2 regions of the Polaromonas potterensis genome follow, and region 2 is predicted to be linked to the other one. Evidence: predicted binding sites of a transcription regulator. Region 2 holds the regulator's gene; the other holds the start of a gene.
The links. Region 2 encodes sigma-54, which starts transcription at its own class of promoters, with help from an activator protein. Its sites were predicted from a motif close to TGGCANGNAANCTGCTTT; they were not measured.
Positions count from the first base shown of each region.

Region 1: R6254_RS00565 (TorF family putative porin) is a predicted target of sigma-54. The motif match lies at 5,659-5,676, and genes of this name have one in related genera.

Region 1 covers NZ_JAWQLX010000001.1:110,214-117,872, forward strand. Annotated here, with positions in the region: gene R6254_RS00545 (transglycosylase domain-containing protein) at 1-1,883, opposite strand, end outside; gene R6254_RS00550 (aldose 1-epimerase) at 1,985-2,851, opposite strand; gene amt (ammonium transporter) at 3,018-4,424, opposite strand; gene glnK (P-II family nitrogen regulator) at 4,453-4,791, opposite strand; gene R6254_RS00565 (TorF family putative porin) at 4,829-5,611, opposite strand; gene R6254_RS00570 (YifB family Mg chelatase-like AAA ATPase) at 5,819-7,357, shown strand; gene R6254_RS00575 (outer membrane lipoprotein) at 7,490-7,659, opposite strand, start outside.
Region 2 covers NZ_JAWQLX010000001.1:583,189-590,847, reverse strand. Annotated here, with positions in the region: gene R6254_RS02820 (THUMP domain-containing class I SAM-dependent RNA methyltransferase) at 1-1,349, opposite strand, end outside; gene R6254_RS02815 (RNA polymerase factor sigma-54) at 1,507-3,042, opposite strand; gene lptB (LPS export ABC transporter ATP-binding protein) at 3,190-3,957, opposite strand; gene lptA (lipopolysaccharide transport periplasmic protein LptA) at 3,968-4,597, opposite strand; gene R6254_RS02800 (thiol:disulfide interchange protein DsbA/DsbL) at 4,744-5,397, opposite strand; gene R6254_RS02795 (SPOR domain-containing protein) at 5,449-6,132, opposite strand; gene argS (arginine--tRNA ligase) at 6,147-7,659, opposite strand, start outside.

The DNA.
Region 1 (7,659 bases), 470 kb from region 2:
GCCGAGGAGCCCGGTGTCAGAAACATGTAGTGGTGCACGATGTCGCGCATCAGCCGGATGAACACCAGGTTCACCGAGTTGCGCAGACCATCTCGCACCGACATCACGCGGCTTGCGTCGTCGCGGTTGAAGTTGCTGAAATGATGCAAGCCGCCGCCAGTGAAAAAACCTTCGCCCGTGCTGGCGGAATAACGCCGCTCCAGCGCCGCCTCCAGCATGGGGCTCAGGCCAGTGTCTTTGGACGCCAGGAAATAATCAACCGCCCAGCGCGTCAGCACGTCCTGCCGGTCCACTTCCAGCGCGCGCAACTGCCGCTTGTCCAGCACCGACAGGCGCTGGTGCAAATTCGCCATGATGTCGAGATAAGTCACCAAGGTGCGCAACTTGGCCGTTGAGCCCAGGTCGAGCTTGGTGCCTTCGTTGATGTTCAGCGGCTGGTCAAAGTTGTCGGTTTGCACCCGCAGGTAATTGGCCTTGGCGCCGCGTTCGTACAAGGTGACGCTGTACACCACCTTGGCCGGATCGCCGCGCTCCAGCAACTGTTTGGCGGACAGGCCGGCCGCCTTGGCGCTGGCCGGATTACGCAAGTCCCGCAGCAGGTCGGTCACGGCGGTCTGCACCGGCGCGTCCAGCGTGCTGGCCACGCTGAGGTCCAGGCGGTCCAGGTCATAAAAGCGGCTGCCGCCCAGCAAACCCGCCAGATGGGTGCGTACCGCATTGGCGGCCTTTTGCGTGACAAAAGAAACTGCGGGCGCCGGTACCCGGCTCACACGCCGATGCAGCGGGGCCTTGAGCGCCGCATCACGCAGCGCGGGCGGAATCACGCCGGCACTGCCCAGCAGGCGCAAATGGCTGTCCGTGAGTTGCGTCAGCTCCGCCTCGTTGGCGTCCAGATAATACGAAGGCCGGCGTTGTGAAATCAAGAGGCTGAGCAACTGCTTGAACTGTTGCGCCGGCTCGCTGAGGTCGGCATCACCGGCGTCCATGTCCACGTTTTTCAGCAGGCGGTTGGCTTCGTTGATGTCGCCGCCGTACCAGACCCACAAGCCATCCCCCAGGCCATGCACCTCGCCATAACCGGCCTTGGCGGACAGCGGCATGGTGTTCAGGTAACTCAGCACCAGCTGGCGCCGCACCGCGCTGGTATCTTCGCCCTGCTGGTAGGCGCGCAAGGCGGCTGACACCATTTGCTGAAATTTTTCCCGGATCGAGGAAGTCCGCCCCTCGGACGAATGGCGGTATTTTTCGATCTGGGTCGCCAGGGTGCTACCGCCCGGCGAGCGGCTCTCACCCGTGAGTGTGGTTTTGGCCTTGATCAACACCGCACTGGCCAACCTGTCCCACTCCACGGCCGGGTTGCGTTTGGGATGCTCGGGATCCAGCAGTTCGCGGTTCTCGATAAACAGCAGGCTCTGCACCAGAATCGGTGCAATGTCGTCAAACTGTTCGTACACCCGCTTCGGATAACGCTCCTGGAACAGGCTGGCCTTGTGGCAATCCACGATGCCTAGGCCACTCTGGATTTTTTCAGGGTAAGGGGCGAAATAACCAGCGTCGACAATCTCCGTCATGCCTGTCGACATCCGTGCCTGCTGGACAATCGCAAACTCCCGGGCCTGGAGCTTGTCGAGAAACACCGGCAACTCGGCATAACCGAGTCTGTCGTCGTAGGGGGCATTCGGCGGAAAACGAATCGCCGGACTCGGCCCCGGACCCAATGCATAACTGGCTTTGCTGGCCAGCCGGGAAAAAAAATACGCCTGATAGCTCGATGTGCGTATCTCCTGAACGACCAGCAGCGCCAGGATGAGTAGCAGAACCAGCACAGAAGATGCCAGAACGATCTTGAAGCGCCTAGAAAAAGAAGTCCGCATGGTTTGCATCCCCCTCATCCTGAATTTTTCGGGCCCTGGCCGACGCCGGCCATGCTTCACTATAGGAGCAAATCAGGCAAAACTGCAAGACAGAATCAATCCCAAGCGGGTCATGACACAGACTCCACCTGGAGACTCATGTGGGCACTCATGGACTCGCCCGGCGCCAGCACCTGGACACCCAGCGTATCGGCTTGCCCGACGCCGGCCTGCATCAGATTGACGGCGTTGTTGACATGGCTGACCGGCTCTATCGCCACAAAGTCGCGCGTGTTGTTGGTAAACACCACCAGCCGGCTCAGGTTGGACGTGATGCGGGTGTACAACAACTCGTCGCGCAAGTGCGCCACACCGGTCCAGCCGTCAAAACAGTGGTCCACATCAAGGGAGGCGCAGTCCACGTCGAGTCCGCGTGAAGGCTGGCGATGCGTGGGCAGTTTTTCGCCACTCATTTCCCAGCGCCCGCTGGCTTCAAATACCAGGTGGCTGCCAGGGCGTTTGACAAAATAAGGGTGCCAGCCCAGGCCGGCCGGGGCCGGCACGGCCGACTGGTTGGTCATGCTGAGCGTCAACTCGAGAGTGTTGCCGTGGAGCCTAAAGGTTTGCGAGGCATCAAAAGCAAAAGGCCAGGCGGCGTCGGCCCGGTGTTCGCAGGCCAGCATCAGCAGCGCGTCGTTCTGCGCCAGCACCTGCCAGGGCCGCTGCCAACCCAGGCCGTGAATGGCATGGGGTTCCGGCCCATTGTTTTGCACCAAGGGATGACTGGTGCCCTGCCATTTCAGGGTGGCATGGCCGACCCGGTTGGAAAAAGGCACCAGCGGGTAACTGCCGGCCAGACGCACCGACAACAACTCGTTCGCGGGCGTGGAACGCAGGACCGGTGTATCGCCCAGCCACAGGCCGCTGATACAGCCACCCAGATCGGGCTTGATGTCACAACGCAGGCTGGCACTGGACAAGGTGATGGACTCGGTCATGGCAACTCTCCTTGTGCCATTGTGCATCGGGCACGCGACCCGTCGGCCTTGCCGATCATCAAAAAAAATGGCCCGCCAAACTGAAGTCCGTGCGGGCCCAATATCCAAAGGAGACTCTCGCTAACCATTCCCGCCATGGCTGCGCTGCAGCCATGGCTTGTCCGCTTTAACGGCTGTAAGCGGTTTCACCGTGCGAGGTGATGTCCAGGCCTTCGCGTTCGGCCTCTTCACTCACACGCAGACCGACCAGCAGATCCGCAATCTTGTAGGCCAGGAAAGCCACCACGCCAGACCAGGCCACGGTGAGCAACACACTCTTGACCTGCACCCAGACCTGGTGACCCATGGCGAAGTCGGCGGGCTGAGTGCCACCCAGGCTGGGCGCTGCGAACACACCGGTCAGGATGGCGCCTATGATGCCGCCGACACCGTGCACGCCGAACACGTCAAACGCGTCATCGGCGCCCAGCATTTTCTTCAGGCCACCCACGCCCCACAAACAGACCAGGCCGGCCACCAGGCCCAGCACGATAGAGCCCATCGGGCCGACAAAACCGGCCGCTGGCGTCACCGCCACCAGACCGGCGACAGCACCGGAAGCCGCACCCAGCATGGAGGCCTTGCCTTTGTGCAGCGCTTCGCCGCCTATCCAGGCCAAGGTCGCAGCGCTGGTGGCCAGGATGGTGTTGATAAACGCCAGACCGGCCACGCCGTTGGCAGCACCCGCCGAGCCGGCGTTGAAACCGAACCAGCCCACCCACAGCAGGGAGGCGCCGACCATGGTCAAGGTCAGGCTGTGCGGCGTCAGGGCTTCCTTGCCGAAGCCGATACGTTTGCCCAGCATGTAAGCCCCCACCAGACCGGCCACACCGGCGTTGATGTGCACCACGGTGCCACCGGCAAAGTCAAGTGCGCCGTCTTTACCGAGCAGACCGCCGCCCCAGACCATGTGGGCCATCGGGATGTAGCTGAAGGTGAACCAGAGCACGGCGAAGATCAGCACCGCGGAGAAGCGCATACGTTCGGCAAACGAGCCCACGATCAGCGCCACGGTGATGGCCGCGAAGGTCGACTGGAAGGCCACAAACACGTATTCAGGAATGGTCGGCAAGGCGCCCGACAAGGTGTCCGCCGCAATACCTTTGAGGAAAAGCTTGTCGAAGCCGGCGAAGAAAGTGCCTTCGCCGCCAAACGCCAGGCTGTAGCCGTAGACCGCCCACAACAAGGTGATGAGCGCGAAGATCACAAAGACCTGCACCAGCACCGACAACATGTTTTTGGAGCGCGACAGGCCGCCGTAAAACAGCGCCAGCCCGGGGATGACCATCAGGATGACCAGCATGGTGGAGGTCAACATCCAGGCGGTGTCGCCGCTGTCGAGCTTGGGTGTAACCGCAGGGGCCACGACCACGGCCGCTGGCGCGACAAGCACCGCAGCGGGTGCCACCACCACAGCCGCAGGCGCCACCACGGCCGACTCTGTGGCGGCCGGTACCGGTGCCTGCGCCAGCACGGCTGCGCCAGTGGCCAGCAAACTCAGGCCCAGAGCAAGGGAAGCAAGTATTTTTTTCATGGCAATGTTCTCTTTTTAGGGTTGAGCCTTACAGGGCTTCCTTGCCGGTTTCACCGGTGCGGATGCGCACAACTTGTTCCAGGTTGTAGACAAAGACCTTGCCGTCGCCGATCTTGCCGGTGCGGGCTGCGCCCTCGATGGCTTCGATGACACGGTCAACCAGCTCGTCGGACACCGCCGCCTCGATCTTGACCTTGGGCAAAAAGTCGACAACGTATTCCGCGCCCCGATAAAGCTCGGTGTGGCCTTTTTGACGGCCGAAACCCTTGACTTCGGTCACGGTGATGCCTTGCACGCCAATACCGGACAGCGCCTCGCGCACTTCGTCCAGCTTGAACGGTTTGATGATGGCCGTTACGAGTTTCATATGTTCTCCTTTGCCCCAGCGTTTATGCCGGTTTGTTTCAGAAAGTTTTCTTGACCGAGAGGACCAGGCCATCTTTGGCCAGGTCACGTGTACCCGAGCCGGGCAAGGTGTAAGGGGCAGAACCCAGACCACTGGTGCCCACCACCGCCAGGCTCAGCACCAAGCCGTCGATATCCTTGTTGACGGCCACCGAGTAGTCGGTATACGAATTGCCGTTCTTGATTTTTTGCGCGCCGACGTGGGGCACGATGGACCAGCCCGACCCCAGGTCAAAGTTGGCGCTGAGGTCGAGGTAGCCGCTGTTTTTGCTGTTGGCCGTGCCAAACAAATTGGTCGTGGCGTGTGAATACTTGGCCGTGACTATCCCGACAGTGAGGGCGCCATAGAGCTCGAAGGTGTTGGGGCTCACCAGGCCTGGGGTCTTTTTCAGGTTGTTGCCGGCATACCAGTAGTAGAGACCACCGACGTCGTAACCCACACCTTCGGCCAGGGACCCTTTGTAACCGCCGTAGAGGTCAATTTCCACCGGACCCTTGGTGGTGTTGGGGTTGGCCGTTGTGTCTTTCAGCCAGGTGATGCTCGACGCCCAGGTCCCGAGATAAAAGCCGCTGCTGTGGGCGTAATCAATACCGGCCGACAAAGCGGGCTTTTTGCCACTTTGCGAAATACCGCGGTAGCGGTAATCGGTGGTGGCACCGATGTTGTAGGACAGCGTGGAGTCCGGCACAGGTGCCGGCGCCGGTGCGGCGGTCTGGGCAAATGCCGAGCCTGCCAGGGTCAGCGCCATCACCAGCATCGTTTTTTGAGTGGTCAATTTCATTAAAAACTCCATTGATAGTTAAAAGTAGGAACTGCAGCCAGCTTCAATTAGCATGGAGCGTGCCAAAGCTCCGCAGCGTCAAAGTTGCGCGTCTTCTCATACAGAGGCGGCCGTGTGACAAGATGTAGCTCAGAAAAAGAGGTTCGCACCAAGTTAGTGCCGAGTCGGATGCGCATTCGTGGTGCGCAAGCAGGGAGAAAACGGACAATGAGCTTATCTTTAGTGCAAAGCCGTGCGTTGCTGGGCCTGCAGGCCCATCCGGTGTGTGTGGAAGTGCACCTGGCCAACGGCCTGCCCAGCTTCACCCTGGTCGGGCTGGCGGAGACCGAGGTCAAGGAAGCGCGTGAACGTGTGCGTTCGGCGATTCAAAACACCGGGCTGGAATTTCCCAGCAACAAGCGCATCACGGTCAACCTGGCCCCGGCGGACCTGCCCAAGGACTCCGGCCGCTTCGACTTGGCCATCGCCCTGGGCATCCTGGCCGCCAGCGGCCAGATTGATACCCACAAGCTGGCCGGTTACGAATTTGCCGGGGAGCTGTCCCTGGGCGGCGATTTACGCCCCATACGCGGCGCGCTGGCCATGAGCCTGGCGCTGGCGGGTGCTGACGCTGGCCAGGCCAAACCCAAACTCGTGCTGCCCGAAGGCAGCGCCCAGGAAGCCGCGCTGGTGCCGGGCACCGAGGTCTACCGCGCCCACCACCTGCTCGACGTGGTCAGGCAATTCCTGCCGGGCGACACGTTGCCCGAAGCCATGGACGGCTGGGTTCGGCTGCATGCCAGCGCGCAACACCAGGACATACCGTACCCCGACCTGTCGGACGTCAAAGGCCAGGCCGCAGCCAAACGGGCACTGGAAATAGCCGCAGCCGGTGGCCACAGCCTGTTGATGGTCGGTGCGCCTGGTTCCGGCAAGTCCATGCTGGCTCAGCGTTTTGCCGGCCTGCTGCCGGCCATGAGCACCGAAGAGGCGCTGCAAAGCGCGGCGATTGCCTCGCTGGGCGGACGCTTTTCACTGGACCGCTGGGCCCAACGCCCAACCTGTTCACCGCATCACACCGCCAGCGCTGTGGCCCTGGTCGGCGGCGGCTCGCCACCCCGGCCTGGCGAAATTTCCCTGGCCCACCATGGTGTTTTGTTTTTGGACGAATTGCCGGAATTTCCCAGAGCCGCGCTGGAAGCTTTGCGTGAGCCGCTGGAATCAGGCAGCATCACGATTTCGCGCGCCGCCCAACGTGCAGAATTCCCCGCGCGTTTTCAGCTGGTCGCCGCCATGAACCCCTGCCCCTGCGGTTACCTGGGCTCCAGCTTGCGCGCCTGCCGCTGCTCGCCGGACCAGGTCTCGCGTTACCAGGGCAAACTCAGCGGCCCGCTGCTGGACCGTATTGACCTGCATGTGGAAGTTGGCACGTTAGGCGCCGATGAGTTGCTGGGCACGGCGCCGGGTGAAAGCACGGCCGACATCCGGCAGCGGACGGTGCTGGCCCGCGAACGCGCCATGACACGCCAGGGCAGCAGCAACCAGGCGCTGCAGGGCAAAGCCATTGACACGCAATGCCAGCTGGACGCTGCCGCCGCGAAGTTTTTGAACATCGCCGCTGCCCGCCTGGGCTGGTCGGGCCGTGGTATTCACCGCTGCCTGAAGGTGGCCAGAACCATCGCCGACCTGGCCGGTGAAGCCACCGTGCAGGTCAGCCATGTGGCCGAGGCGGTGCAATACCGCCGCGTGCTCAAGGCGGCGCATTGAGCGAACGAACCAGCGTGCCTCTTTGGGTCGGTACCGGGCGCAAAAAAGCGCCAGATGCAAGCCGGGCAGACTTTTTTCTGGCGCTTACCGGGTATCACCTCTTGGTGCCGTCAGACAGCGCAAGCTGCCGGCTCAACGGTTCAATTCATCCGAGCGCGCAGGCTGCACAGTGGCGGGCGCGGCCACAGGTTTCGGGCCGTAGCTGACGCCGTCATTGCCGCGCAGCGTAGAACCCTGCACCGTCACCTGGCTGCCAATGCTGGGGGGCTGCGCCACTTCCACCATGCGGCGCGAGCCGTCGT
Region 2 (7,659 bases):
TTTTTCTCGCGTGCGGAGCCGGCCACCATGTCAAAACGGAACAAGCGGCATTCGATCGGGCCGTTCCACATCGGCACACGGCGCGATTCTTTCAGGCGCATTTTTTGCGGCAGCTTCATGTCGGGCGTGAGCACATGGGCAGTCCAGCCGGCGTAGTTTTTCTTCCAGTGACTGGCCAGTTGTGGAAAGAAATCCGAGGCTTCTTCGCCGCTGGCGGTCTGCGCCTGCTCGCGGCCCGGATTGGCGCTGCGGTCGCGCCGCGGGCCATCCTCGGAATTCGCACGCTCGTCCTGCGGCAGAGGCTGGCCGAACTCGTCGATGCTCTGGCCCTGGAACTGCGTGTTACGGCGCTGGTCGCGCCCCTGCACCGACGGGATGCCGGCCACACCGGCCACATCAATCCGTTCGCCATAAGGCGGGTTCACCAGCATCACACCGGACGGCGCAGGCGGCATACGTTGCAGAGCGTCACCACCACGCAGTTGTATGGCGCTGGCCACACCCGCACGTTCGGCATTGCGCTCGGCAAAGTCGACCATGCGGAAAGACACATCGCTGCCGAAGATGGGCGCGGTGGGTTCGGTGATGGCGGCTTCGGCCTGGTCGAGCAAGCCTTCCCAGACATGCGGCTGGAAAGGCACAAATTTTTCAAACGCAAAACGCCGGCCCATGCCGGCGGCGATGTTGCGGGCGATCTGCGCCGCTTCAATCACGATGGTGCCGGAGCCGCAGCACGGGTCGTACAGCGGCACGCCCTGTTTGCAAAGCCCCTCCTCGCCGCTCCAGCCGCTGGCAGCCAGCATGGCGGCGGCCAGGGTTTCCTTCAGCGGGGCATCGCCCTTGTCTTCGCGCCAGCCGCGTTTGAACAGCGGCTCGCCCGAGGTGTCGATGTAGAGGGTCACGGTGTCTATGGTCAGGTGCACGTACACACGCACATCGGGCCAGCGGGTGTCGACATCGGGGCGCACATCGTATTTGTCGCGGAAGCGGTCGGCGATGGCGTCCTTGATCTTGAGCGCGGCAAAGTTCAGGCTGGTCAACGGGCTGTGTTGCGCCGTGACCTCGATCTTGAAGGTCTGTTTGGGCGTGAACCAGATTTCCCAGGCCACGGCGGCGGCGGCGTTGTAGAGGTCTTGTTCGCTGCGGTACTGGTTGTGCTGCAGCTCGATCAGCACACGCTGGCTCAGACGGCTGTGCAGGTTGAGCTGCAGCGCGTCGCGCCAGGAGCCGGCCACCTGCACGCCGGCGCGCCAGGCCTTGCCCTGGGTGCCGGTGATACGTTTGACCTCGGCGGCCAGCAGTTCCTCGACACCTGCGGCGCAAGGTAAAAATAGTTGAAGTTGGTTCATATGTGGGGCCTCTAGGGATTTCTAGAAATTCGGTTATCGGGATGCAGGGCAAGGCGTGCGGCGCGCAGGACACCGGAATGCACTTCGGTGCATGAGGATTCCGAGCACCGCGCAACGCGGCCAAGCGCCCGAGAACCGGATTTATAGAAATCCCCCGTTATAGGGATTTTCGCAGGTTCGCCGGTGCGATGCGCAAAGCCTCGCGGTACTTGGCCACGGTGCGGCGTGCGCATTCGATGCCCTGCTCCTTGAGCATTTCGGAAATCTGGTTGTCGCTGAGCGGTTTGGTCAGGCTCTCTGAGGCGACAAACTGCTTGATCAGCGCCCGCACCGCCGTGCTGGAGGCATTGCCGCCGGTTTCCGTGCCCAGCGCCGAACCAAAAAAATACTTCAGCTCGAAGGTGCCAAACGGCGTGTTCATGTATTTGGCCGTGGTCACGCGCGAGATGGTGGACTCGTGCAGGCCCAACTCGTCGGCGATTTCGCGCAACACCAGCGGACGCATGGCGAGTTCGCCATGGGTGAAGAAGTTTTTCTGCCGCTCGACAATCGCGCTGCTGACCCGCAGGATGGTGTCAAAACGCTGCTGGATGTTTTTGATGAACCAGCGCGCCTCCTGCAGGCGCTGCTGCAGGGCCTGGCCGTTCTGGCCCCGGTTCTGCTTGAGCGCATTGGCATAAATGTCGTGCACCCGCAGGCGCGGCATCACGTCGCTGTTGAGCGAAACCTTGAAGCCGCGGCCGGACTTGACCACGATCACATCGGGCACGATGAGGTTGCGCTCGACGTTGACAAAACGCCGGCCCGGCTTGGGGTCCAGCCGGCCTATCAGTGCAATCGCGGCCTTGATCACGGTGTCGGGAAAACCGCACAGCTGCGACAGACGCTTGACGTCGCGTCGAGCCAGCAACTCCATGGGTTGCTGGCACATGGCGATGGCGGCGCGGGTTTCGTCGGAGTTTTTGCACTCCAGCAGTTGCAGGCCCAGGCACTCGGCCAGGTTGCGCGCGCCCACGCCGGCCGGCTCCATGTGTTGCAACAGCTTCAGGGCCACGGTGAACTCGTGCACCATCGCTTCGACTTGTTCCAGGTCGTCCCCGGCCAGACCCGCGGCCAACTCGGCCAGGCTGTCTTCCAGGTACCCGTCGTCGTTGAGCGATTCGATAAGAAAATGCAGCGCCGCCCGGCCTTCGGGCATCAGGCGCAGGGACAGCGCCTGGCGGTGTAAATGGTCTTGCAGCGATTCATGGCTGCGCGCCAGATCGGCGGCATCGACCTCGCTGTCGTCGTTGTTGTTTTTGCGCGGCGCGGCGTCGCCGCCCCACTCGTTGTCGTCGGGCGCGGTGTCGACACTGCCGTCGCCGTCCCAGCTTTCCTCAAGTTTGGCCTCGCTGCTGGGTTCAGCCTCATTTTGGCTTGTAGCCCCCGCGCCATCTGCGCTGACAGCTATGGAATCCGTAGCAGATTCAAACTCACGGGTTTCCTGGCTGACCGGCGTGTCGGCCTGGACCAGGCCAAAGTCTTCGCGCGGCGCGGCTTCTTCGGAGACTTCAAGAAAAGGATTTTCGTCGAGCATCTGCTCGACTTCCTGGCTCAGCTCCAGGGTAGACAGTTGCAGCAGGCGAATCGATTGCTGCAACTGGGGCGTCAGCGCCAGATGCTGCGAAACGCGTAGGGACAGGCCTTGTTTCACGACATCCCTAAGTGCGCGACAAAGCGGGTTGGGATGTATGAACCAAGCGGGGGCCGCGCAACCGGCTTTGCCGGGGCGCAGGCGCCGCCCCCTGCAGGGGGGAGGGAGCTACACGCAGTGAGCGACAAAGGGGGGGAGCCAAAGTGATCACATCTTGAAATGTTCGCCCAGGTAAACCCGGCGCACATCGGCATTGTTCACAATTTCAGAAGGGGTGCCCGTGGCCAGCACGTGGCCATCACTGATGATGCAGGCATGGTCGCAAATGCCCAGGGTTTCACGCACGTTGTGGTCGGTGATCAACACGCCGATGCCGCGGGACTTCAGGAAACCGATGATGCGCTGGATCTCGATCACGGCAATCGGATCGATACCGGCAAAAGGTTCGTCCAGCAAGATAAAACGCGGCTGCGTGGCCAGCGCCCGGGCGATCTCGACACGGCGCCGCTCGCCGCCCGACAGGGCAGGCGCGGGTGAATCACGCAGGTGGTCGACGCGCAAATCCTGCAGCAAGGCGTCCAGGCGTTCGTTGATGGCCTTGGCGCTCAGCGGCTTGCCGGCTTCGTCGGCCTGCAGCTCCAGCACGGCGCGCACATTCTGCTCGACCGTGAGTTTTCGGAAAATCGAGGCTTCCTGCGGCAGATAACTCAGGCCCAGGCGCGAACGCTTGTGGATGGGCATGTGTTCGATGGACTCGCCGTCGATGGTGATCTCGCCGGCGTCGGCGCGCACCAGCCCCACGATCATGTAAAACGACGTTGTTTTGCCGGCGCCGTTGGGGCCTAACAGACCCACAACTTCGCCTTTTTGCACCGTCAGCGAAACATCCCGCACCACCTTGCGGCTGCCGTAGGACTTTTGCAGGCCGGTGGCCACCAGGCGGCTGATGGGCGCGGTTTCCGGAGACACATTCATGGCGTCGGTGTTATTTTTTGTCATTGCCCAGCGTGGTACTGGGCCGCAGAACAGGCGCCGACCCGGAGGGCGCCGCCGGGGCGCCGGGGGCGCCCGCTGCGGGGGCCTGGTTGCGCGGCGCCAGCAGGGCGCGAATCCGGCCCGAGGGGTTGCTGGCCGTGCGGGCTTTCTCGCCGCTGTCGACGGTGAACACGTCGGTCGGGTTGTCGTAAACAATCAGGTTGCCGTGGGTTTCGTCAGCCAGGGTCGCGCCTATGTAGCGACGCAACACGGCCTGGCGGATGAACTTGACGGTGTCGGCGCGGCTGTCGTATTCGATACGTTCGCCTTCACCTTCAATGTATTCGTCGACCAGGTCGCGCTTCTTGCGATAAAACGCCAGCTTGCCGGGCGCCGCGACCACGATGGCGCGCTGGTAACCCTCGGCGTCCTGGATCACATCGACCTGCGCACCCCGGATGATGATGGTGCCCTTGGTGATCACCACGTTGCCGGTGAACACACTGGTTTGATTGAGGTCGTCATGACGCAGGGCGTCGGCCTCGGCGTTCATGGGCTGGTCGCGATCGGCCTTTTCAGCCGCAACCGGAAAGACCGCCAGGGTGGCGGCCAGCATCAGTACACAGGCGGGGTAGTTCATAAAGGCACGAATCTTGCTGCTTTGGTGGTGTTGCTTCATTGTAGCCATGGCACTCCCCGGAATTGGCAAGGTGCATAAAAAACCCGCCGGATCAGGGCGGGTGAGGCGAAATACCCGGCGGCGGCATCCAGCTGGCCGCTTGGGGATTAAGCTTTTCGGGCCTGGGTAATCAGGTAGTCCGTCACCAGCAGCGCGCGATCCATGGTTTTTGCCAGTTCGCCTGAAGTATAGAAACGCCCGGCCACGCCCAGGGCTGGCACGCCGTCCACCTTGTAGGCGTCTTGCAACTGCGTGGCCTTGCGAGCCTTGGTGGCGATGCCAAAGGAGTTGTACATTTCCACAAACTTGGCCTTGTTGATGCCTTGCTTCTCGGCCCAGGCGGCCACCAGCTCGGGGGTGTTCAGCATCTGCTTTTCGTTATGAATCGCGAAAAACACCTTTTTGTGGAGTTCGTCGACCTTGTTCATGGCTTCCAGCACATAGTAAAGACGCTGCTGCGGCTCGAAGTCGGCGCGGAAGGACACCGGCACACGCCGCACCGCCACGTCTTGGGGCGCTTTTTTGCTCCAGGCGTCAAACGCCGGCTCAAACTGGTTGCAGTGCGGGCAGCTGTACCAGAAAAACTCCACCACCTCGACCTTGCCGGCCGGCGCGTCGACCGGTGCGCGTTTGTCGAGCAGCAGGTAATCGCGGCCTTCCTGGGGCGCTTGGCCCTGGGCCTGGGCCGAGGTTGTCAAAGCGCCCAGGGAAGCGGCGGCAGCCACGGAAGCGGCGGATATCGAAAATTCACGTCTTTGCATCAAGCATTTCTCCATTAGTGCGACAGGTTGGACACCCTGGCCTCAGAAAGTTCAGCGCTGAACCCGGACCAGGGCAGTTTCGATGCCGCTGCCATCCAGGCGCTCCTTGGCTTTGTCGGCATCCTCTTTTTTATCAAACGGCCCGAGGCGCACGCGAAACACGGTGCGGCCCGACTGTTCGCGCTCGGTGACCTTGGCTTCCAGGCCCATCAGCGAGATTTTGGCGCGCTGCTGCTCGGCGTCTTCAGGCGTGCGGAAAGCCCCGACCTGCACAAAATAATTGAAAGGGTCCGGGCCGGACGCAGTGGCCGGCGTCGCCAGCTTGGCTTTGGCCAGGTCACCGATGGGGTCGGCCGATGGCGGTTTCGCGGGCTTGACGGTCGGGTCGGCCACGGGTTTCTGCGCGGTCACAGGCGCTTGCGGCGTGACATCGGTCACCGGGCCGCCGGACGCAGTGGCCGCCGCTGGCGCGGACGCCGGTTTGGCCGGATTTTTGCCGTACAACGGTGCGTTCGGGTTCCAGTTCTGGTTCTTTTTGGCCTCGGCCGCGTCATGGTCGGGGTTGCGCGACTGGCCCTTGTTCATGAAAGGCACGGGCACCTTGGTGATGTAAACGGCCACGGCCAGCGCCGCGGCCAAGCCAATCAGCGCGCCAATGATCAGGCCCAGAAAGGTGCCGCCGCGTTGTGGGTTCATGCCTGGCCGGCTGGGCCGGTGGGAGGGGGTACGCGCCATGGTCTCATCATTCCTTACATTTTGCGCGGGGCATCAACACCCAGCACGGCGAGGCCATTGTGCAACACCTGCGCCGTCGCCGCGACCAGGGCCAGGCGCGCGAGTTTGACCACGGCGTCATCAACCAGGATGCGCTCGGCATCGTAATAGCTGTGGTAACAGGCGGCCAGTTCGCGCAGGTAAAACGCCACGTCGTGCGGCGCAAAACCGCTGGCGGCGTTGCTCAGCATGTCGGGGTATTTGGCGATCAGCAGCATCAAGGCCTGGGCCTGCGGGCTGTCCAGCGCTGACAGGTCCACCGACTTGAGTTCGGCCTCGTCGCCGCCCCAGGCGGTCAGCACCGAGCAGATGCGGGCATGGGCGTATTGCACGTAATACACCGGGTTTTCGTTGTTTTTCGCCAGCGCCAGGTCGATGTCGAAGATGTATTCGGTGTCGGGCTTGCGGCTGAGCAAAAAGAAACGCACGGCGTCCTTGCTGGTCCACTCGATCAGGTCGCGCAAGGTCACATAACTGCCGGCGCGTTTGGATATCTTGACCTCTTCGCCATTGCGCACGACCCGCACCATGGTGTGCAAGACGTAGTCGGGGTAGCCCTGAGGCACACCCTCATTGGCCGCCTGCAGACCGGCGCGCACCCGGGCAATCGTGCCGTGGTGGTCCATGCCCTGGATGTTGATGGCCTTGCTGTAGCCGCGCTCCCATTTGGCCAGGTGGTAAGCCACGTCAGGCACAAAATAGGTGTAGCTGCCGTCGCTCTTTTTCATCACACGGTCTTTGTCGTCACCGTAGTCGGTGGACTTGAGCCACAAAGCGCCGTCCTGCTCGTAGGTCTTGCCGGCGTTCTTGAGTTTGGCCACCGTGGACTCGACCCGGCCCGAGCTGTACAGGCTGGACTCCAGGTAGTAGTTGTTGAACTTGACCGAGAAGGCTTTGAGGTCCAAATCCTGCTCGTGGCGCAGGTAGGCAACGGCGAACTGGCGGATCGAGTCGGTGTCTTCCACGTCGCCCGAGGCGGTGTATTCGCGGTCGTCGGACTTGACGGTTTTTTTGGCCAGGAAGTCAGCCGCGATATCGGCGATGTAGTCGCCGTTGTAGGCCGACTCCGGCCAGCCGGCGTCGCCGGGCTTGATGCCCTTGGCGCGCGCCTGCGTGCTGGCAGCCAGCGTCTGGATCTGCACACCGGCGTCGTTGTAATAAAACTCGCGATAAACCTCGGCGCCCTGGGTGACAAACAGGTTGCAGATGGCGTCACCCAGGGCGGCCTGGCGGCCATGGCCCACATGCAACGGCCCGGTCGGGTTGGCCGACACAAACTCGACAATCATGCGCTGGCCGTTGGCGGCCTGGGTGCCGTAGCCGGGTCCGGCCTTGAGCACTTCGCGCACGGTTTCTTGCTTGGCTGCGGGTTTGAGGCGGATGTTGATGAAGCCGGGGCCGGCGATCTCGATGGCGTCCACCCAACGCTCGAAAGCCGGGGCTTTCAGCAGGAGGGCGCGCAGGTTCTCGGCCAACTGGCGGGGATTG